DNA from 3 places in the Nonomuraea sp. NPDC049784 genome. Region 1 is predicted to be linked to each of the others. Evidence: riboswitches for the same ligand, from Rfam matches in the RefSeq annotation. Region 1 holds a riboswitch; each other region holds the start of a gene.

Region 1 (7,340 bases):
GTTCCACGCCGACGCGCAGGTGCTGCGGGCGCTGCGGGCTGGGGCGGCCGGGTTCCTGCTGAAGGACATCGCGCCCGGCGACCTGGTGCAGGCCATCAGGAAGGTGGCCGCGGGCGAGCCGATCCTCTCGCCCGCGGTGACGCGCCAGCTCATCACGCACGTGTCCGACGGCGGGGCGGGGGAGCGCACCGAACGGGCCAGGAAGCTGCTCGGCCGGCTCAGCGAGCGGGAGCGGGAGGTGGCGCTGGCCGTGGGGAGGGGCAAGTCGAACGCAGAGATCGCACGCGAGCTCTACATGAGCGTGCCCACGGTCAAGGCGCACGTCTCGCGAATCCTCACCAAGCTCGGCCTCAACAACCGGGTCCAGGTCGCGCTGCTGGTCTACGACGCTGGTACGTAGTCACCTGGCCAGCAGCTCCTCGATCGTGGCCCGGTGCAGCACCAGGTCGTCGGGGTCGTCCGGCGCCGGCTGCTCGCCGAAGTGGATCCGGCGCTGCCACACCCTGGCCATGACGATGCCGTGCCGGAGGGCGGCGTACATCTCGTAGAAATCCATGTCGCGGGGCTCGTACCCCGTTAATTCCCAATATTTTCGGCAAACGTCGTCGCAGCGCATGAAGTCGGGCATACCGGGAAAGCCTGCGGCGACCGTGAGGTCCTGGAAGAAGCGGTGCAGGAAGATCATCCAGGACAGGTCCAGCTCGCGCGGTCCCACGGCGGCCATCTCCCAGTCGAGCACGGCGACCGGCGTGAAGTCCCTGAACATCATGTTCCCGATCCTGGCGTCGCCCCAGCACAGAACATCCGGCCCGGGCTTGTCCGGCCAGTGCGGCTCCAGCCACCGGAAGGCCCGCTCCAACAGCGGGATCCGCCGCTCGCCGTGCGCCCACTCATAGTAGTCGCGCTGTGCCTCCACGTGCGCACGCAGCCCCGCCTGCCCGAGCGGGGCCAGCTCCTCGGTCGTGAACCGGGTCTGGTGCAGCGCCGCCAGGACCGCCACGCAGGCGTCCTGCAGCCTGCGCTGGTTCGCCGGCGCCGCGTCCAGCAGCCAGCTCCCGAACGTGTACGGCATCACGTCCGGCGGCACCTCGCCGTCCTCGCGCTCCATGACCAGGAACGGCGTGCCGAGATGATCGGGGTCCGGTTCGAACCAGAGGGCCCTGGGCGCTGGAATCCCAGCTTTTTCCCTGGCCAGACGCATGATCCCGAACTGTGTCCGCAGGTCATACGAGGGGAACACCGGAACGGCTTCCACCGCAGGTGCGAGCCTGGCTACGCAGCGCGTTCTTCCGTCACTCCCGGCGGCGGTGAAGAACAGCGTCTCGCTCGACATGCCGTTCTCGGACGGCCGGGACACTTCGGACACCGAAGCGCTCTCGCCGACTCTGCCGCGCAGCCAGACGGCCAGGCGTTCGCGCAGCTCTTCGAGGTCGCGGGTGGAGGTGCGGATCTCTTCTGTCACAGTCGGCCTCCCGGGTGAGCGCCTGCTCCGGCTCAGTCGTATACCCCCAACCAAGCGCTCGTCCAGACATAGGTGACCGTTACGGTCAGGTACGCGGCAGCCGTACCCTTGTCTGAAAGGGCATGTCACGAAGGGACAAGTGGGATGAGTTCAGCGGGTGAAGGCCTGTCTCGCCCGCTTCCCGAGCAGGTGCGGCTAAATGTCGTGGATCTGGCGTCTCAGGTCCTCGGGACGATGCCTGCTGTCTCCATACCTCCGCCGTTGCGCGGGATCGCCAAATTCGACCCTCGTAAGCGCGCCAAGCTCGGCAGCGCTCCCATCGCGGCGCAGCTCGAGAACGACAAGAAGTTCCGCGAGCTGGTGGCCGAGTCCGTGGCCGCCGGCTGGCCTGAGCTGGTCGCCTCGCTGGCCGAGGGAAACGTGCCGCCCGCCGCCGACCCCGTGCTCGTGGCGGCGGCCGCGTACCTCACCCGGCCGCCCGGCTGGGCCGAGATGATCGAGATCGCCCGCACAGACCTGGAGCAGTCCGCGGTGGCGGCAGAGGGGTCGGAGCGCGAGGAGGCGGTCGCCCGGCTGCGTGAGCAGCTCGCCGCGCAGAAAAGCGCCGCCAAGGAGGAGGCCGACCGGCTGCGAGAGCAGATCAGGGCGGCCCGGGCGGAGAACTCCGACCTGCGGCGCAAGCTCCACGACGCCCGCGAGCGGGCCAAGGGCGCGGTCCGTCACGCCGAGGAGATGGAGCATGCGGCGGAGGAGGCCAGGTCGGCCGCCTCCGCCTCCTCCGCCGCGGGCGATTCCGAGCTGCGACGGCTGCGCGAGCGCCTGGCCGACGTGGAGAAACAGCTGGAGGCCTCGCGGCGGGCCGCCCGTGAGGGCAGGAGCATCGAGGACTCCCGCATCAGGGTGCTGCTGGACGCGCTGCAGGACGCCTCCGCCGGGCTGCGCAGGGAGCTGGCCCTGCCCACGACGATCACCCGGCCCGCCGACTCGGTCGCCGCGATCACCGGCGAGCGGCCCGGCGTACGCGGCGTTCCCGCACGCGCCCTCGCCGACGACGACCCGCAGCTCCTCGACCAGCTCCTGGCCCTGCCGCAGGTCCACCTGATCATCGACGGTTACAACGTGACCAAGACCGGCTACGGCACGCTCACCCTGGCCGACCAGCGCAACCGGCTGATGACCGGGCTCGGCGGGCTGGTGGCGCAGACCAGGGTCGAAGTGACCGTGGTGTTCGACGGGGCCGAACTCAACGCCCCCGTGCAGGTGGTGGCGCCGCGGGGGGTACGGGTGCTGTTCAGCGACCCCGGGGAGATCGCCGACGACCTGATCCGTCAACTCGTCCGCGCCGAGCCGCCCGGCCGGGCCATCGCCGTGGTGTCGTCGGACCGCGAGGTGGCCGAATCCGTCAGGCGGATGGGAGCCAGACCCGTTCAGTCTGGATTGCTGCTGCGCAGGCTGGGCCGGGCCTAGATTACGGACCGGCTGGGACGGCCCTCCATCACGATTTGCTACGTTTAGGTGAGACCTCACCCGCCACTTCTGTACTATTTCGCCCCAGATATCATCCCTGGGAGGCGACACAGTGAGGTTTGGCAGGGTGCCGGTGGCCGCGGGTCTCGCGCTCGGGCTGGTCCTGTCCCCTATAGGCGCTGCCGCCGCTGATCCCAAACCCACACTCCGGCAGGCCAAGGCCAAGCTTGAAAAGCTCAACGACAAGGCCGACAAGGTCGTCGACCAGTTCAACACGGCCACGGAGCGCTACAAGAAGGCCAAGAGCGCTTATACCAAGCTGAACGACAGCTACAAGCGCAAGCTGGCGACCGTCGCGGACCTGCGTTCCCAGGTGATAGGCATGGCCGTCGACAGCTACAAGTACGGCACCGACCTGACCTCCTTGCCCGGGCTGATCAGCACGGACAACCCCCAGGCCCTGCTGACGGGGCTGACGCTGGCCGGGCAGATATCGAAGGAGCGGGCGGAGAAGCTGGCCGCGTTCGATCGTGAGAACCGCGGGCTGAAGGTCGAGCGTGACAATGCGCAGAAGGCACTGGAGGCCGCGGACAGGGAGCGGGACGGGGTCGAGAAGGAACGCTCGGAGATCATGAAGCTGATCAACGAGCAGAAGAAGCTGCTGAGGAAGCTGGGCGCCTACAATCCCGGCAACCCGAACAGCGTCGGCATCAAGTACTCGGGCCCGGCCTCGGGCAACGCCGCCGCCGTCCTGCGCTTCGCCTTCGCTCAGGTAGGCAAGCCGTACATTTACGGCGGGACCGGTCCGGGAGGCTACGACTGCTCAGGCCTGACCCAGGCGTCATGGCGCGCCGGCGGCGTGTCGTTGCCGCGTACGACGTGGCAACAGTGGGCGTGGGGGGCCAACCGCAGGGTCTCCTTGGACGACCTCCAGCCGGGGGACCTCATCTTCAGCTCGAGCTTGGGCCACGTCGTGATGTACGCCGGCAACGGGGACATTGTCCACGCGCCCCAAACCGGCGACGTGGTCAAGGTCGTCAAGCTCTCCTCCTACGGCAACTCTCTCCTGGGCGCCATCCGCCCGTAGGGCGCCATTTCTGAGAGTTCCCGAGTACAGGGGCTGGGTTTCCGTCGTCTGAGGCGCGTCTCCTGGCGCTGGGCCAGCGATCGACTGCGCGCGTCTCCTCTACCGCATCAGCCTGCGCGGCACCGTGGAGGTCTACGACATCGCCATCGCCCAGAGCACCCAGCACTCCGACGCCCACCTGCCCGGCGTCGAGGAATGCCTCGTGCTCACCCACGGACGCGTCAGCACCGGCCCGACCGATTCCCCCACCGACCTGGCCGAAGGTGATTCCATCCGGTTCAATGCCGCTCGCCCGCACCTGTACCGAGGTCACGCCGCGGACAATCGCGCTGTCCTTCTCATGGTGCACCCGGAGAGCTGACCAGAGCATCGGCAGGACAAAAGGCCACCATCTTGGGTGACTCGAAGTAGTCAGCCGTGTGAGGTAGGTAAGGCGGGCGCGTACTTGCCCCAACAGTATTCAGGGGTCTTCAGCCATGTCAGGTGCACTGCCTCGGTAGGAGCGGTCTTCGTGCATTCGAGGCATCAGACGCAACACATTGCGAGATCGCGCGGTCAGCGCTGAATGGCCGTGAGGAAGTCTCCGGGGGCTCACGTGACTTCGCGACCTTCAAGCCTCTGACCAGCTACATCGCTTGATCGACCTAAGGCATCGCTCATGCTGGCGTGCGTTGTTGGTGGAGGCGGCGCACGTCGTCGCACGTCGCGGCGCTCTGCCGCCTTCCCTGCGCCGGGCCGGCGAGGCGTTGTGCGGTGGGCCCGGCGCAACGTGTACGGCGGCCGGGGTGGAGCTCGTCGTGCGGGATGCTGTGGCTGAACGATCATTCGAAGCGCTTCTACGATGCAGCGTCGTTAATGTCGGCCAGGGCAGCCGGAGACGAGCCGGTCCACGGCGGGAACGCTCCCACGCATGAGCGTCGTGTGGGGCATCGCAACAAATGTGAAAAAGGCGACAATTACGGCCTGACAAACGCAGGCGAAACGAAGTGTGAGCAGTGTCACATTTCGATAAAGGAGCCTGGGGTTCCAGCAGGGATTTCCGCTCTTACAGCACCCTTTATCTGATCTTTACAGCCCATGTCTCACTTTGCTGATTCTTGACGGTTCGGCGTAGCTTCGGGCGTCGTCGCGGCGAACAAGCCATGTCCTCCGCGAACCCGCATCGGTCTCTCCCGATGTGAGACAGATAAAGATCCGCTGGTCGCCGCCCATATGCGCATATCAACATCTTGATCGGGCGGTGGCCTGCCGAGTCCGTGCAGCCAGGAGGCACGGAGCCGGGGACCCAGCGATCCCAGTTCCCCAGGGATCAGGGGTGAATCGGCGCGCAGATCGCGCCGTAGGGCTACTTCCAGGCCCGAATCCGTCAGCTAACCCGGTAGGCATTCGTGGAAGACTCAAGGAGAAATCCTGTCTACCTCCCCGCAGAACCCCCGTCTGTCCCGCCTTGCCCTGAGTGGCGTAGCGCTCACGATGACCGTGACGGCCGGAGGTCTGGTCCTCCATGCCCCAACGGCGCAAGCGGCGGCGAGCGCGTCGGATTCGACGGCCAAGGCGGCCACAGCCGCCCGAACCTCGAAGTCGGCCAGGGCCGCAGCGCTCAGGGCAGTCAAGATCGCTCGGCAGAAGTCCAAGGCCCGCAAGGCCGTCTCCGCGGCCAAGCACCAGATCGGTGACCCGTACCGCTACGGAGGCACAGGTCCTGGTTCGTTCGACTGCTCCGGCCTCGTCCAGTACGCCTGGAAGAAGGCTGGGGTGAAGATCCCGCGCGTGACGAGCAGCCAGTTCGTCCGCATCAAGAGCAAGGTCTCCTGGCGGAATCTCCAGCCTGGTGACCTGCTGTTCTTCAACGGGCTCGGCCACGTGGGCATGTACGTCGGCAAGGGCAAGATGATCCACTCGCCGCGGACAGGCGAACGGGTGCGCATCGACAAGCTGGGCACATGGCGTAAGTCGTCCTTCGTGGGCGCGGTCCGTCCCGGCCTGTGACCAAGCCCCGCCCGAACCCGTTTCGGGCGGGGCTCGTCCTCTTTTGCTGAGGTCCCTTTTATATTTGTTACGGCGGAGCACGTGCGGCGCCACCCGCCGCACGTGGCTGAGGGCCTCCAGGGAGACGCTCGCTGACCCGCACGGGGTTGGCCGCCGCAACGGCGCACGTTGGACCGCACAACCCTTGACCGCCGGGACGCAGGGGAGGGCGGCTGCCTCCCACCCCACACCTCGCCACACCCCTGGCTTCGCGCCGCTCGACACCGCGCCACACGGCTTCATATCTCTGGCTTCGCGCCGCGCGGCTTCACATGGCGCGACCCTGGCCGTTGGTCAACGGGCCTCGGCGTTTGGCTGGCGACCCGCGTTCGGCGGCGCATGACGGGCGGCTGATGGCCCGTGTCGAGTCCGGTGCGTGTCCCAATGGTCCCCGGGCATGACGGCGCGGCCCACCGATCATCAGAGGCCCGTCGATCCAGACCCCGGCGCCCGCTGGTCCGGAGCGCGGTGCGGCCAAGGTGCCCCCTGCGGGGCGGCTACGATCGGGCATCGTGTCTGGGTGGGTGAGTCAACGGGTCGCGGTGGTCTCCATCGTGCTCCTCGCCGTCGCTTCCGCCGGCGCCCCCACCCCCGATTCGCCGATCCTTCCGCAGGAGGCTCGCCACCTGTGGAGTGATGGTGCGGTCGTCGTCGGCGGAGCGCGGTCCGTAGTCGTCGGACACCACGCCCCATCCGGTGAGCTCCGCGAACTCGCGCGCAGGGCCGACGCGGCCGGGCGGCGGGTCTCGGACGTGCTCGGCCGGCCAGTACGACCGCTGATCGTCGTTCCCGGCTCCGCCGCCGAAGCGGCCGGGCTGGCTGGGTTGGACGGGGCGGGAGAGGTCGACGGGCTGGCCGCGGTGGCCGACGGCGGGCGGGTGATCGTCGTCCCCGAGTTCTTCGCCAAGCTCAACTCCACCGGCAAGGACGTCGTACTCACCCATGAGCTCACCCACGTCGTGGCGGGCACCGACCGACTGCCCGTCTGGCTCTACGAGGGGTTCGCCGACTACGTCGGCTACCGCGACTCCGGGCTGCCCGTGAGGACCGCCGCCGCTGAGCTCGCCGCCGAGGTGCGGTCCGGCCGGTTGCCGGGTGAGTTGCCCGGACCTGCCGCTTTCGCCGCCGACGGGCGGGACCCCCTACGGCTCGCCAGGGCGTACCAGGAGGCCTGGCTGGCGTGTCGCTTCCTCGCTGACCGGTTCGGTGAGGGGACGCTGGTGAGGCTCTACCGTGAGGCCCGGTCAGTCGGCGTCGATCAGGCACTCGCCGCGCTGGGGCTCTCCGCGGCGACGC
Region 2 (7,340 bases), on a different contig from region 1:
GAACGGAATGTGCCCCGACGGAGCCGACTGGCCCTGGCCGATGATCTCCTCGACCTGCTGGCGCACACCCTCAAGGCTGATGCCGAGGCTCTCCAGAGCCTTGGCGGCCACGCCCTCACCTTCATGGATCAAGCCAAGAAGAATGTGCTCAGTGCCGATGTAGTTGTGGTTGAGCATCCTGGCCTCTTCTTGGGCCAGGACGACAACACGCCTCGCTCGGTCGGTGAACCTCTCGAACATCTCGTCGCTCCTCACAGAGCGGTCAGTCAGGCCGGTAAATCCGGTCCCGTCATCCCGCATGCTAGCCCTGGCTCGGCGAACCGTGCCCACTGCCGCTGACACGCTCTATAGCAGAGACGTTCCCCGAGAGCAGGGCGTTCACCCTCCATCCAACTACTGTTCGGGGGTGACGTGTTCCCGATACGCCGCAAGCGAACGATGTTTAAGACGCTTCTCGGAAGCGTCGAAAAATTGCCCTCGCGACGCATACGGACCCACACGGATCGGCCATCGGACGCGCCGGAGCGGAGTAGGCGTTGGGGACCGCCCCTTCGCCCGCACATCTCAGATGCCGCGTCCGTATCGTTACGCAATCATCCTATGTACGGGAGGCCCCCCCGTCCAAACGGCCGTGCTACGCCCTGAGCACAACGCGGCACGGACCGCACACCGCGGGAATCACGCCATCTGGTCAGCCCGGTTACCGAGTTCATCTCGCATCATGAGATCAATCCTGCCCCGAGACGCCACATTCGCCGCACTTCTGTGCGCCCGAGATGGCAGGGCATTGTGCGCACATGCCGGGGAACGGGGTTTGTGCGAGCCATGCTCGGGTTAGCAGGTTTACCCGCCGCCGGGAGCCGGCAGGGCCGCCGGTATTGCCCGGAGCCGTCCATCCCGCCGGTCGCGGGTTTACTTACAGTAGCGGTGCCCGGTTTACGTTCGGAGAGATCATCGCTATAGACGCGACCGTGGTCGGAGATCGCCTTCAGGCGACTTCCGGCTATACGTCACCGTGATTTACGGCGATGGCGCGTTCCATGAACGTGGCGCCCACTCGTGACGTACGGCCGCGAACGTACGTTGAATGAGGTATAGCCCCGTGACTGACTTTTCGGGAGCAGCACGGGGCGTAACCACATATGCGGGCGCCCGCCGGTGAAACGGCGCCGGCCCATGGACCGGCACACCCGACCAAAACGCCCGCATATGTACGACGTGGAAGATCGCCATCCGGGCACGCGGCATTCGAGAACCGGCCCCAGATACGATCATGCGCTTATGGCGGCCGCCGGGGTCCTAGGCGAACGGCATAAGCGCATGGTCGATAGGCGACTCGCTCAGTGAGCCGCCTCATACTTCTCGACGACCGTGGAGGCGATCCGCCCGCGCTCGCTGACCGGCAGGCCGTGAGCCTTGGCCCACTGCCGGATCTCGGAGCTCTTCTCGCGGCTCATCGCCCGGCTGCCGCCGCGACCGCGGCGACGCGTGGAGACTGCGCCCGCCCTGCGCGCGTGCTGCACGAAAGGCGTGAGTGCGTCCCTCAGCTTCTTCGCGTTAAGGTCGCTGAGGTCAATCTCATAGGACGAGCCGTCAATAGCGAAGCTGACCGTCTCATTGGCCTCGCCCCCATCGAGGTCATCGATGAGAATCTCCTGGATCTGCTTGGCCATGTACGCAATCCTTTCGCGGAGCATTGTTTCATTCGCCTGCCCAAACATATACCCGGAAAGGCGCGGAGACAATTCAGCGCTGCGGGGATTCGGCTGACTGGCCGATCAGTTCTGGCTCCTCGGCCTGATCCTCACGGTTTCGGCGACCTCCGAGGACCTCGGATCGGACCAACTTCACTACGCCAAAGATGAAGGCGCCGCCCACCACCACCGGGGGGATGAGCGCTGACAATACGTCTGTAAGGGCTTCCATTCGTCCTCGCCTCCACGGCTAGCGGGGTTTCGGGGGCGCATTATATGGATGGGAGCGCGACCAGGAGGGGCACCGGGACCCTCGTGACGCACAAGGTGTCTACCACCCAGACACGACCATAGCGGCGCACAGATGCCCCACGCGTCGCGGGGGCGCCAACATCCGGCAGCCCGGACGCCCCATAGCCTAATGCCAGTCTCTCCAGACTCCTTACCGGATCAAGGGAAAATTTTGAGAATTGGCATCCCGCCTGGGGCGGATGGCTCACTGAAGATCTTTTACGACGCGCGTTCCAGCTAGTCTGTCGTGCGGCCCCCGCTCCAGGGGCTTGTCGATCAGGATGAGCAAGCCCACACAGAACAGGAGCATTCCGGCGAGCAGATTGACCACGGGAATGCCCATCAGCATGACAGGCCCCGGATAGAGCAGGGACCGTTTGAGCAGCGCGCCGGACGGAACATCGTCCGGGGCCAGGCGAATCCTCATGATCGCCTTCCCGAACGTCCTGCCGCGCCTGGAATGGGCCCACCAGTCGTAGCCCACATAACCCAGCCCTGCGGCGAGCCACGCGAACACACCGGGCAGTCGGCCGTCGAACACCTCCAGCATGCCTACAGTTCGGAAGATGCCCCATAGCGCGATGAACAGAATGTAATAGAACACCCCGAAGACGAGCGCTTCAATCGCTCGGGCGGCGAGCCGTTCCCACCATTCCGCGGGCAGCGCGTCCGCCCACGACGGCGACCCGGCCATAACTCCCACCTCGCGTCATCAGCGACCCAGGCCCCCATTTTGGTACGCCCCCCGCACACAAAACAGGGGCCGGCACGAAGCCGACCCCTGCTTTTACCTGTCGCGTGAACTACTTGATCTTCACCACTACGGTCTTCGCGAACTTGTCGGCGAACGTCTGCTGCAGCGGCTTGTCCCACAGCTGCGAGGCAGCGTTCAGACCCGTGCCGATGACGCCGAACAGCGGGCCAATGATCGGGATGACGCCGAGGAAGTACCAGCCCCAGGTGCCGGCCGCACGCTTGAGCGCCGCGTCGGTGGCCAGGCCGCCGGGCGGCATCCCGGCACCGACCGGCACGACCTTGATGCCCATGACCATCTTCCCAACCGTCTGGCCGTTCATCTTGGTCATGAAGAAGTCGTAGCCGACATACAGCAAGGCCAGGAGGAGATACTGAACGAGCGCAACCAGGAAGCCGCTCAGGATGCCGGTGGTAAGACCCGTGGCGGAGTCGTAGCCCACGGCGAGCAGGCCGACGACGATGCTGATCACCGTGTAGAGGATGCCGAAGATGACGCCGTCGATGATCCTCGCCACCAGGCGCTGCCACCACTCCGCCAGCGGGGCCGGCGCGCCGGGCGGCTGGACGCCCACCGGACCCGGCTGTCCGTAGGCCTGACCGTAGCCGGGCTGCCCGTACTGCTGCGGCTGCCCGTAAGCCTGGCCGTACTGCTGCTGGTCGCCGTACTGCTGGCCGTAGCCCGGCTGGGACTGCTGCTGACCGTACTGGGGCTGACCGTACTGCTGCTGGCCATAGTCCGGCTGGCCCGGCTGCTGCTGGCCGTACTGGGGCTGCTGACCGTACTGCTGCTGCCCGTAGTCCGGCTGCGACTGGGCCTGCTGACCGTAACCCTGCTGGCCATAGCCCTGCTGCCCGTAGTCCGACTGCGGCTGCTGGCCGTACTGAGGCTGCTGACCATAGTCCGGCTGCGACTGGGCCTGCTGCCCGTACTGCTGGCCCGAGGGCGGCTGCTGGCCGTAGCCCTGCTGCGGGTAACCGGGCTGCGACTGGGGCTGCTGGCCATAATCCTGCTGGCCGCCGTAACCCTGCTGGCCCGACTGCGGCTGCTGGCCGTACTGGGGCTGCTGGCCGTAGCCCTGCTGGCCCGGCTGCTGCTGGCCGTACTGGGGCTGCTGACCGTACTGCTGCTGCCCGTAGTCCGGCTGCGACTGGGCCTGCTGACCGTAGCCCTGCTGACCGTAGCCCTGCTGGCCGTAGCCGGGCTGGGACTGCGGCTGCTGGCCGTACTGGGGCTGCTGGCCGTATTGAGGCTGCTGCTGACCGTACTGCTGTTGCTGGCCGTACTGGGGCTGCTGGCCATACTGCTGTTGCTGGCCATAGCCCTGCTGGCCGTACTGGGGCTGCTGACCGTAGGCATCGTCCGCCCGGTAGCCGACCACAGTCACGTCGGGGTCGGGCTCGCCGGGGCGGCGACCCGCGTTCTGTTGACCGTATTCCGGAGTGCCGGCGGGATTGTCGCCGGATTCGTCCTGTGGATACGGCGGCTGTCCGGTGCTCACCGTGTCACCTCGCTTCGAGTGCGCATGTGGCACGTGTCAGGACACATGCCTGTGCTGCCCAACGTATCGACATAGGTATCAACAATCACCTTTCCATCTGGTCAAGGTCCGCGTCACCCGATGTCAGGTGGAGCAGCATGCGGGTGTTGCCCAGCGTGTTCGGCTTGACGTGTTCCAGGTCGAGGAACTCCGCCACACCCTCGTCATACGAGGCCAGCAGTTCGGCGTAGACCTCGGGTGAGACCGGTGTGCCCTGGATCGGGCGGAACCCGTGCCTCGCGAAGAAGTCGACCTCAAAAGTGAGACAAAATACACGTCGCAGACCCAGATCTTTAGCGTGCTGGATCAGCGCGGAGACAATCCGGTGGCCGACGCCCATCCCCCGGCACTCGGGGTCCACGGCCACCGTGCGGACCTCCGCGAGGTCCTCCCAGAGCACGTGGAGCGCGCCGCAGCCGACGACCTGCCCGCCTCGGTCGGCCACCCAGAACTCCTGTACGTCCTCGTACAGCGTCACAGTGGCCTTTTCCAGGAGCCGCGGGCCCGCGCCCGCGTAGGTGTCCACCAGGCGCCTGACCGCGCGCACGTCGGGCGTGCGGGCTCGCCGGACCACCACCGCGGTCTCGGGCGTTGTCAGTTCGGCCACCTGCTCCATGGCACTCCAGGGTACAGATCTCATTACGGCTCGGCCCTAACTCCCATGTCTCGGCCCATCCTGTTACATCCCGTGGCCAGATGAGCACGGAGCTTGCCCCCAGTCTCGTTTGCGCGAAAGGACGGACATAGAGGGCATAAGGTCTGTTCTGCACAGGTGATCACGAGATCACCTTGTGACCCTTCGGTTGTGAAACCTCTACAGACTTGGCAGTTCTGGTTGAGCACGAACCTGGAGTGCATTAGTGTCCAGCGACAATGTTCCCCGCGTGCCGCGCGGGAGACACGCTCAATTCCCGAAAGGGGAGCCGGGGATCCATCGGTGGCGACCTCCAGCGCCACCACAGGGGTGAGTCCGAGTCTCTCGGTAGGGCTGCTCCGGCCCGAACCCGTCAGCTAACCCGGTAGGCGTCCAAGAGAGGAGCTGGTTGGTGAAGCGCACGCGCAACGGTGGGGGGAAGTCGGCGGGCAAGCACGCCCGCCCTCCGGAACGGGCACGGCGCCCGCGCCACTTCGGTGTGGTGAGTCTCACAGTCGCCGCGCTGCTGTTCGCCATCCCCGTCGGTTCGGCGTCCGCGGACCCCAAGCCCTCGTTGAAGGAGCTCGCCAACCAGGCCCAGGAGCTGCACACCCAGATCGAGACGCTGACCGAGCAGTACAACGGCCAGCGGGAGAAGCTCAAGACGGCCAAGAAGGCCTCTGAGGTCGCGCAGAAGACGCTGACGAGCAGCGAGACGGATCTGGCCGCCAAGCGCGCGAAGGCCGCCCTGCTCGCCCAGAACGCCTACATCACGGGCGGCTTCACCAAGACTCTGGCGTTCGCGACCTCCGAAGATCCCGAGGAGTTCCTCAGCCGCGCCGCGACCTCGTACGCACTGGAGCAGGAGCAGGGCGAGGAGATCAACCAGCTCGCCAAGGCCATGGACGCCGCCGCCCGTGCCAAGGCAGGCGCCAAGGCGCGCATCGACGAGGTCCAGAAGATCGTCGACGACCTCCAGTCCAAGCGCGACAAGATCACCAAGCTGGTCACCAAGGTCGAGAGCAGCCTGTTCAAACGGGCCCTCGGCGAGGCGGGGCAGCCAGGCACGCGCGCCGTGCGGGTCAACCTGCCCATCGCGGGCAGCGGCAAGGCCGCAGAGGCCGCGCGGTGGGCGCTCACGCAGCAGCTCAAGCCGTACGTCTGGGGCGCCGAGGGCCCGAGCTCCTATGACTGCTCCGGGCTGGTCATGGCGGCGTACCAGCGGGTGGGCATCTCGCTACCGCACTACACCGGCGACCAGTGGACCGCGGGCAGGCACATCTCCCGCTCTGAGCTGCGGCCCGGCGACCTGGTGTTCTTCTACAGCGACCTGCACCACGTGGGCATCTACATCGGCGGAGGCATGATGGTGCACGCCCCGCAGACGGGCGACGTCGTACGGATCTCGGCACTCGGCAGGCGGCCCTTCGCCGGCGCGGTGCGCATCGCCGACTGAGACTTCCCGCAGCACTAGATCAGCTGGCGACGCGCGGCCCAGGCCACGGCCTCGATCGCCGTGGCGACGCCGATGCGGTCGCAGATGCCCCGTAATCTCCGGCGTACCGTGCGGCCGCTGATATCCAGACGTCTGCCCACCCGATCGACCGTGACTCCCCTTGCCAGCTCCGCCAGCAGCGCCAAATCAGCATGGCTTAGCTCAACGCCTTCAGTGAGCACATCCATCGGGAGCCCTCCCCCAACAGCAGAACTCGGACCTCACAGATGGGCCAAAGCCGCTCCTCGCAGACGGTAAACGCATCCTGGAAAGGTCGTCAAGCATGACAATCGCCGCACTTGACGAGCGCTATTGACATGATCCGTTATATATGACGCACTCGCGATATGTCAGAACGCCCAGCCTCGGATGAGTGATCTCATTGAGCCTTCCCATGTGCCATCAATGGGATCTTCGGACGTTGCCGATTTTGATCTGTTCGGCGCGGAGTTTCGGTGTGATCCATAAGCCGGTCATTGCCGTCTGAGCGTGCGATGCGCGATCTTCCGCTTGCGCGGCAGCCACCAATCGCTCGCTTCGTACGGCGCCGGCACTCCATTCGAGAGATCCAGGTCAAGCCGTTGAAATGGCAGGCAGGATCGACGTACTGGATTATTCGGAGCCGCATGCTCCGATTGGCCTACGGGTAATCGAGTGGCCGCTGCCGGACTGCTCGCGCCACCGCCCGGGGCCGGCGGCCCTGTTTCCGGGCGCGCGTACCCGGTGTCCGATATGGCGATCACGTCGGCGCTAGCAGGGCTTCGGGCGCTTGCGGCGCTGGAGGGGAACGCTCGCCGGCGGCCTTGACCCGATGCTGACAACTGCCCTCGTATCGGTAACCGGCGTGCCGGAAGGCAGCTTCGCGACCACTTTCTGTAAGGGGCTCGGTCAGGCGTTGGCGGCGTCGTAGCGGTCCCTGGCCGCCTCGACGT
Region 3 (7,340 bases), on a different contig from region 1:
GTGCTGGACCGGCTGGCTCCCTACGAGAACAGCAACCGGATCCCGGTCACGATCGTGGACGCGCTGCTGCCCCGCCTGTCGGCCGACGGGGCCATCACCCCGCCACCGGCGGTGGACCTGCGCGGGCTGGTGCGCGCCGTGGGCTACTGCATGCAGGCCGAGACGTACCCGGAGCTGCGGCCCGCGAGCATCGACTTCGACGCGCGTTACTTCAAGCGCAAGCGCCTGGAGACCCTGGGCCTGGTGACCAAGCCGACCGCGCTCACCCGGCTCCGCAGGAAGATCCGCTCCGCGATCTGACCCGCGACCCCGGCCGGTGGGATGGCCACTCGCGCCGGCACGACCGCCCTCCCCACAGGGGCCTCAACCCGGGACGACGGGCTGGCTGCCTCCCACCGTCCGGGGCTGCGGTCCTTCGGAAGGATGGCGGGGCCGCGCCGACCCCGGTGCTGGGTCCGGGGCGGGTCAATCGCCCAGGCCACCCCGACCGCGGTGCCGGGGTTGGGTGGTCAGCCGAGGGCCTTGAGGTATCGCCGCATCCGGCGCTTGGCCCGGTAGCCCGCCCGCAGCATCGAGGGGTGCACCTCCACCCGGAGCCGGGCCCGGCGCCGTGCCGCCGCGTGCTCGGGCCCGTCCAGCAGCGAGGCCGCGGGCACCCGCGGCCCGCCCGTCACCAGCCCCGTCAGCAGCCGAGCCCAGTCGTTGCGCTCCGCCGGGTGGAAGTAGTTGGCCGCGCACCACTCGGGCGAGGCAAGCCGGAAGTCGCCCTTGGCCAGGTCGTCGAGCGTGCCCAGTAGCCCGCTGCCCTCGAACACCAGGTTGATCATCTCGGCGCTCACGCCGAAGTCGCTCAGCACCAGCGACGGCACGCCCAGCGCGATCGCCTCCAGCGCCGCCGTCGAGCTCACCGTGACGAACCCGGCCGCCCGCTCGAGCTGGTCGTGCATCGAGCCCGCCTGGAAGGAGAGCCGCCCCGGCTCCCCCATCTCCCGCCACAGCCGCTGGTAGTGGTGACGCTCGTTGTGGGTCTGCCGCTCGTCCTCCAGCGCGCGCAGCTTGACGACCACGTCCAGGTCGGGGCGGAGCCGGGCCAGCTCGGCCAGCCCCAGCAGGATGCGCTCCCGCTCCTCCCGCCCGCGCGGCACCTTGGCCTGGGTGGCGAACACGATCCGGTTCCCGCCCCCGGCGACCGTCTCAGAGCGCAGGAACGGCAGCCTCGCCAGGCCCACCGCCCCTCCCCCGCCGAGCCTGGCGGCGATCTCGGAGAACTCGGCCACCTCCCGCTCGCTGTGCACCACGAACAGGTCGCACCCGCTGCGGAACAACCACGCCTTCTCCGTCGCGGGCACCGAGATGCCCGGCAGCCCGCTGACGAACACCGGCCGCGGCCGCAGCCCCGCGAACACCTCGGCCACCAGCACGTCCACGACCGGCCCCGTGCAGGCCACCAGCACCACGTCCGGCTGCGTACGCTCGGCCAGCCGCCGCACGGACCGGGCCGACAGCACCGGCGGCGGCTCGACGCCGCCGCCCACGGCGGCCGCGATCTGCTCAGGCGAAGGCGTGATAGGTGTACGCACCACCACCAGCTCCGCCGTGTCCCCCCCTGGGCCTCCCCCGGGCAGGTCGCCGAGCAGGCAGGCCGCCCACTTCAGGTACGAGTCGGAGTCGGCGACCGCCAACACTTTCAACCGGACACTCCCGTCAGATGCGAACGAAGGGCGGGGGCCGCCCTGCTGGTCCACCAGTCCTCGGGGACCTCCACGGGCTCGACGGCGACACCGCGCGGGCTGAGCAGCACCCGCAGCGAGGTGATCGCGGTCGAGGGGAGGCTGAGCACGCGCTGGCCCGCGTCCAGGCCGCGCAGCGTCAGCTCGGCGGGCGCACCTGCGTCGTGAACCGTGATCCCCGGGCGTTCCCGGATCAGCGCGACGTCAACGGGGTCCTCGCGGCGATGCGGGTAGTACGCCAGCGGCTCGCGCGCGGCCAGGTCGGTCAGCCAGCGCAGGTAGTGGTCGCGGTGCACCAGGCCGTTCCTGACGAGCGAGGTGCCGAGGACGACCGTGCGCTCCGCCGGCCCTTCGGCGCTGGGCGGCTGGGCCCGCAGCCAGGCGAACTGGTGGCGTACCAGATCGATCCCGGCCCGCCGTACCGCGTCCTCCAGCGGCTTGTCGACGGGCAGGGCGGTGAAGACCGACACGTCGCTCAGACGCAGCCGCAGCGCGGCCGCCAGGCCCAGCGCGGCGCGCAGCCTGGTCGGCTGGGCCCTGGCCCGCAGCAGCGGCCGGTACGGCCCCGCGGCCAGCAGCTCGAGCAGCCGGAGAGTGGCCAGACCGTCGTCCACGATCACGATGCGGCCCGGACGCGAGGTGAGCCAGCGCAGCTGCACCCTGCCGGAGAAGGCGTCGCCGACGGCCTGCACGCGTCTGGGCATGCGTTCGCGCGGCTCGGCGAGCTCCAGCCCGTCGGGCAGCCCGAGAGACCTCAGCTCCCGGCGCGTGGCCTTCAGCGGCCGAAGACCCGAGCGCGGCACGACGACCGTCTTGGGGCCGAGCAAGCCTGCGTGGTGGGCCTCGACGGCGCACAGCATCTGGAGCGGAGACTCCACCCAGGCCGACGCCTGTTCGACCACTCCTGCTCCTCCCAGCCGGGTGATGGCCCGTTCACGACCGCTTCAAGCTAGCCCCGCCGCCTTAAGCCCTCAGAAACGCGACGTGAACAATGGAGGCTATGAACTCTCTCTTGCTCAACGCCGACGGCGTGCACATCCCGCAGCTCGGCTACGGCGTCTGGCAGGTCGCCGCCGACGAGGCCGCGCAGGCCGTCACGACCGCACTGAAGTCCGGCTACCGGCACGTCGACACCGCCGCCGCGTACGGCAACGAGGAGGGCGTGGGCCAGGCCGTGCGCGAATCGGAGCTGCCGCGCCGGAAGGTGTTCGTCACCACCAAGCTGTGGAACGCCGACCACGGACGCGCCGAGGCGGCCTTCGAGGAGTGCCTGGCCCGGCTCGGCCTCGACTACATCGACCTTTTCCTCATCCACTGGCCGGTGCCGCAGCAGGACAAGTACGTGCAGGCGTGGAAGGCGATGGAAAAGATCTACCGTGACGGGCGGGCGAAGGCCATCGGCACCTCCAACTTCACGATCGACACCCTGACCCGGCTGATGAACGAGACCGACATCGTGCCGTCGATCAACCAGATCGAGCTCCACCCGTACCTGCAGCAGCGCGATATGCGCGCCTTCCACGAGGCCAACGGCATCCTCACCGAGGCCTGGAGCCCGCTCGGCCAGGGCAAGGGCCTGCTCGACGACCCCGCGCTGGCCGTGCTGTCCGGCAAGTACGGCAAGACGCCCGCGCAGATCGTGCTCCGCTGGCACCTGCAGCTCGGCAACGTCGTCATCCCCAAGTCCGTGACCCCGTCGCGGATCGCCGAGAACATCGACGTGTTCGACTTCATCCTCGACCCCGAGGACATGGCCGCCATCGGCGCGCTGAACAGGGGCCGGCGTTTCGGTCCCGATCCCGACACGTTCGACATGATGTGATTCGTCTACGATCTCCCGTGTGCGGGATTTTGCGTGGGGCATTGCGGCGACAGGCGGTATCGCGCGGACTGTGGGAGCGGCCATCGTGGCCGAGCCGGGGATGCGGGTGGCCGCCGTCGGGTCCAGGGACTTAGGACGGGCGCAGACCCTGGCCGCCACTTTGGGCGCGGAGTCGGCGTACGGCTCCTATGAGCAGATGTGCGCCGATCCGGCCGTGGACGCCGTCTATGTCGCGACGCCGCACGCCCAGCATCTACAGGTGGCCGAGGCCGCCATCGCCGCGGGCAAGGCCGTGCTGTGCGAGAAGCCGCTGGCCGCCACCGTGGACGACGCGGAGAAGATGGTACGGCTGGCGCGCGAGGCAGGCGTGTTCCTCATGGAAGCCATGTGGATGCGCTTCAACCCCCTCATCCAGAAGATCGCGGCCGACGAGCGCTTCGGCGACATCCGCTCCGTGCACGCCTCCTTCGGCTTCGCCAAGCCCTACGATCCGGCGCACCGGCTGTGGGCGCCGGAGCTGGGCGGCGGGGCCCTGCTCGACCTGGGGATCTACCCGTTCGGCCTGGCTCAGCTACTCCTCGGCATGCCCTCTGACCTGCGGATAACCGGGTCCCTGGCACCCAACGGCGTGGACGCGGAGGCGGCCGGGGTCTTGCTCTACCCCGGCGGCAGGCGGGCTCTCGTAGAGACCTCGTTGCTCGGGAATTACCCGAACCATGCCTGTGTTGTAGGTACTCAGATGCGGGCGGACGTCCAGGCGCCGTTCTGGGCCCCGCAGCGGATGTTGCTTTCCGGGCGCTCCATGGAGCCGGAGGAGCATGTGCTCGATCCGGCGGACAACGGATACGCCGGAGAGCTCCGCGAAGTCCGCGCCGCGACGGCCGAAGGCAGGACCGAAAGCTCGGTCATGCCGCTTGATGAGTCCCTTGCCATGATGGGGCTCCTGGCCGCGGCTCGCAGGCAGCTCGCCTAGCTGGGTCGTTACAGATTTGTAGCCTCTTGCCTTATGCATTACATTTGAGGCATTCTTGAGACATTCGTCCGGTTTGTCCGGCAATGTCCGACCATCGCGACACACATCACAGGACCGTCCTGTGACCGCTGAATCCGCCTCCGGGCGGAACCGGGGACCCAAGTCCCATGGGGTGAATCGGCACTTCGGTGCCGTAGGGCAGCTTCCACGCCCGAACCCGTCAGCTAACCCGGTAAGCGGCATGGAAGCAAGGAGTAACCCCCTCGATGGCCAAGTTCCGCATTACCGCTGCCACGAAGACCAACATCGTCCGAGCCGCGCTCGGCGCGACCGTCCTGGCCTCCGGGCTCGGCGCCCACATGACCGCGGCCTCCGCCGCGGACAAGCAGCCGGCCACCGCAGCTACTCACGACAACAACCGTGCCAAGTCCCGGGAAACCAAGATCAACGTCACCGCCTCCCAGGTCCTGGCGCTCGCCAAGTCCCAGGTCGGCACCTCCGAGAACGCCTACGGCGGCGGCACCCCGTACCAGAGGTGGTACGCCAACTCACAGCGCGCCGCGGAGACCATCGCCCGTGACGGCGGCAGCCGGGCCGACTACGTGAACGCCGCCTGGTGCTCGATGTTCGTCTCCTGGGTCGGCGAGCAGACCGGCGCCCGCCCGCAGATCGGCTGGGACGCCTACACCGTCACCCACGCCAAGTGGTTCGCGGCCAATCATCGCTTCGGCACGGTCGCCAAGCCCGGCGCGGTCGTGTTCTTCTCCTGGAGCGGCAGCAAGAGCCTCGACGACATCCAGCACGTCGGGTTCGTCGAGAAGGACAACGGCGACGGCACCATCTCGACCGTCGAAGGCAACACCGGCAACGGCAAGGTCGAAGAGCGCGTGCGTCCGAAGTCCCAGGTCGTCGGCTACGGCTACCCGCAGTACGCCGGCTGACCCTGTTGCGCTAGACGAGCGCGCGCCCCGAAAGGGGCGCGCGCTCTTCGCATTCCACCGGTGAAGCGCCTGGGCACCGGCGCCTCCGAGTCCGCGCCGGAGTCGGATGAGCGGCCCGCCACCTGGGAAGACCCGAGGGAAGCAGGCTCGCGAGAAGAGCCACGCGCGAACCTCGCCAAGGAGCCGCCATGAGACCCAGCCCACGCCCAGGAGCCGTCGTCGCGGAGCGGCCGTGAGGGGCGGGCTCCAGTGGGCCGCCGACGGGCTGTTCCCCCGCGGCGGAAACCCACACGGCGTCCTGCCCGCCCTGCTGATCCTCCTGGCCATGGTCACCGGAATCGTGGACGCCGTCAGCTACCTCGGCCTGGGGCGCGTCTTCGTCGCCAACATGACCGGCAACACCGTCTTCCTGGGCTTCGCCCTCCTTGGCGGCGGAGACCTGTCGAAATGGGCCCCTCCCCTGTCCCTCGCCTGCTTCGGTGCCGGAGCGTGGAGCTCCGGCCTGCTGACCAGGCAGGTGGGGAACGCGCGGCGGGCGTTCACCATCGCCACCACCGTGCACGCGGTCCTCGTCGCGGCCGGCCTCGTGGTGGCCCTCACGGCCGGACACCACACCGCCGGGGCCAGGGCGGCGCTCATCGCGCTGCTCGCGTGCGGCATGGGCCTGCAGAACGCGTCCGTACGCGCGCTGGGCGTACCCGACCTGGTCACCAACGTCCTCACCACCACCCTGACGGGCCTGGCCGCCGACACCCCCGGGCGGGCGGCCTTCCGCCGGTTCGCCTCCGTCGCGGCGATGTTCCTCGGCGCGCTCGCCGGCGCCACGCTGCACCTGAACATCGGCCCCGCACCCGCGCTGACGCTCGCCCTGGTCCTGCTCGCGATCGTCGCCCTCGCAGCCCGCAGGCGCGGCCCCCGGAGCTCATGAGAGGAAGAAATCCGCCAGAGCCCGCGCGACCCCCGCCGGGTCGTTCTCCATCGGGATGTGCCCGGCCCCGGGAATGCGCACGAGCGTGCTGTTCGGGACCTCGGCGACGAAGCGCTCGGCGTACCGGACCTCCTGGAACGTGTCGTCCTCGCCCCACACCAGCAGCTTCGGCGTCTCATCGGCCTTCAGCGCGGGCACCAGGTCCAGCGTGTAGCGGCTGTCGGCCGCGCCCGCCAGGGCCATCCAGGACCGGCCGACCCGCGGGTCGTGCCACGGCTCCAGGTAGCCGGCCAACTCCGCCTCGGAGGCGGGCCGAGCCAGCGCGGTCGTGACGGCCTTGCGGCGTGCGGCCAGCAACTCCTCCACGGTCGTGGCCGCCACCACAGCGGGATCCCGGTAACGGGCCACCCCGGGCACCGGCCAGGAGTCGTACGTGACCGAATTGACCAGAGCCAGCCGCCGTACCTCCGACTCGACCAGCAGATGCTGCGCGACCGCACCCCCGATGTCGTGCCCCGCCACCAGCAGCGGCGCCTGCGCACCCACCGCGGCCGCGAACCGCCCCACCCACGCCGCCAGCGCGGGCACCGCCGCCGTCTCCGCCGTGAGCTCCCCCTCGGAACGGCCCAGCCCCGGCAGATCGACCGCCACAGGCCGCAACCCCGCCGCAGCCAGAGTGTCGATCACCGGCTCCCAGACCCGGCTCCAATACGTGCCGTGCAGCAGCAACACCACCGGGCCCCGCTCGCCCGCCGTCAGATAGCTGGCCATGCGGCCGTCGACTTCGATCGTCATTCGCTCGGACATGGCATAACCATGATGTTCTGCCCTACCTATGGTCAAATACCAACTAAGGTATGTCGGCATGACATTGGCGCAGCTCAGGGTGCTGGTCGCGGTCGCCGAGCACGGCGGCTTCACCGCCGCCGCCGACCACACCGGCATG

Evidence for each region. A riboswitch is a leader RNA that binds a small molecule or an ion and turns the genes downstream of it on or off. The one in region 1 is predicted to bind cyclic di-AMP.
Region 2: linked by a shared signal. The riboswitch ahead of AB0J09_RS44125 (NlpC/P60 family protein) and the one ahead of AB0J09_RS26725 (C40 family peptidase) in region 1 are both predicted to bind cyclic di-AMP.
Region 3: linked by a shared signal. The riboswitch ahead of AB0J09_RS33275 (CHAP domain-containing protein) and the one ahead of AB0J09_RS26725 (C40 family peptidase) in region 1 are both predicted to bind cyclic di-AMP.

The regions. Positions count from the first base shown of each region.
Region 1 covers NZ_JBFAMX010000141.1:413-7,752, forward strand. Annotated here, with positions in the region: gene AB0J09_RS26700 (response regulator transcription factor) at 1-400, shown strand, start outside; gene AB0J09_RS26705 (phosphotransferase family protein) at 401-1,462, opposite strand; gene AB0J09_RS26710 (NYN domain-containing protein) at 1,667-2,929, shown strand; gene AB0J09_RS26715 (NlpC/P60 family protein) at 3,042-4,016, shown strand; gene AB0J09_RS26720 (cupin domain-containing protein) at 4,141-4,377, shown strand; cyclic di-AMP (ydaO/yuaA leader) riboswitch at 5,253-5,416, shown strand; gene AB0J09_RS26725 (C40 family peptidase) at 5,490-6,005, shown strand; gene AB0J09_RS26730 (hypothetical protein) at 6,557-7,340, shown strand, end outside.
Region 2 covers NZ_JBFAMX010000384.1:1,285-8,624, forward strand. Annotated here, with positions in the region: partial or broken gene AB0J09_RS44100 (Clp protease N-terminal domain-containing protein) at 1-240, opposite strand, end outside; gene AB0J09_RS44105 (Lsr2 family protein) at 1,341-1,673, opposite strand; gene AB0J09_RS44110 (RDD family protein) at 2,191-2,679, opposite strand; gene AB0J09_RS44115 (RDD family protein) at 2,789-4,240, opposite strand; gene AB0J09_RS44120 (amino-acid N-acetyltransferase) at 4,326-4,895, opposite strand; cyclic di-AMP (ydaO/yuaA leader) riboswitch at 5,171-5,320, shown strand; gene AB0J09_RS44125 (NlpC/P60 family protein) at 5,326-6,369, shown strand; gene AB0J09_RS44130 (LuxR C-terminal-related transcriptional regulator) at 6,384-6,596, opposite strand; gene AB0J09_RS44135 (helix-turn-helix domain-containing protein) at 7,297-7,340, opposite strand, start outside.
Region 3 covers NZ_JBFAMX010000212.1:8,697-16,036, forward strand. Annotated here, with positions in the region: gene AB0J09_RS33250 (polysialyltransferase family glycosyltransferase) at 1-300, shown strand, start outside; gene AB0J09_RS33255 (DUF6716 putative glycosyltransferase) at 510-1,685, opposite strand; gene AB0J09_RS33260 (hypothetical protein) at 1,688-2,632, opposite strand; gene AB0J09_RS33265 (aldo/keto reductase) at 2,731-3,552, shown strand; gene AB0J09_RS33270 (Gfo/Idh/MocA family oxidoreductase) at 3,572-4,525, shown strand; cyclic di-AMP (ydaO/yuaA leader) riboswitch at 4,642-4,779, shown strand; gene AB0J09_RS33275 (CHAP domain-containing protein) at 4,792-5,466, shown strand; gene AB0J09_RS33280 (YoaK family protein) at 5,699-6,394, shown strand; gene AB0J09_RS33285 (alpha/beta hydrolase) at 6,389-7,201, opposite strand; partial or broken gene AB0J09_RS33290 (LysR family transcriptional regulator) at 7,260-7,340, shown strand, end outside.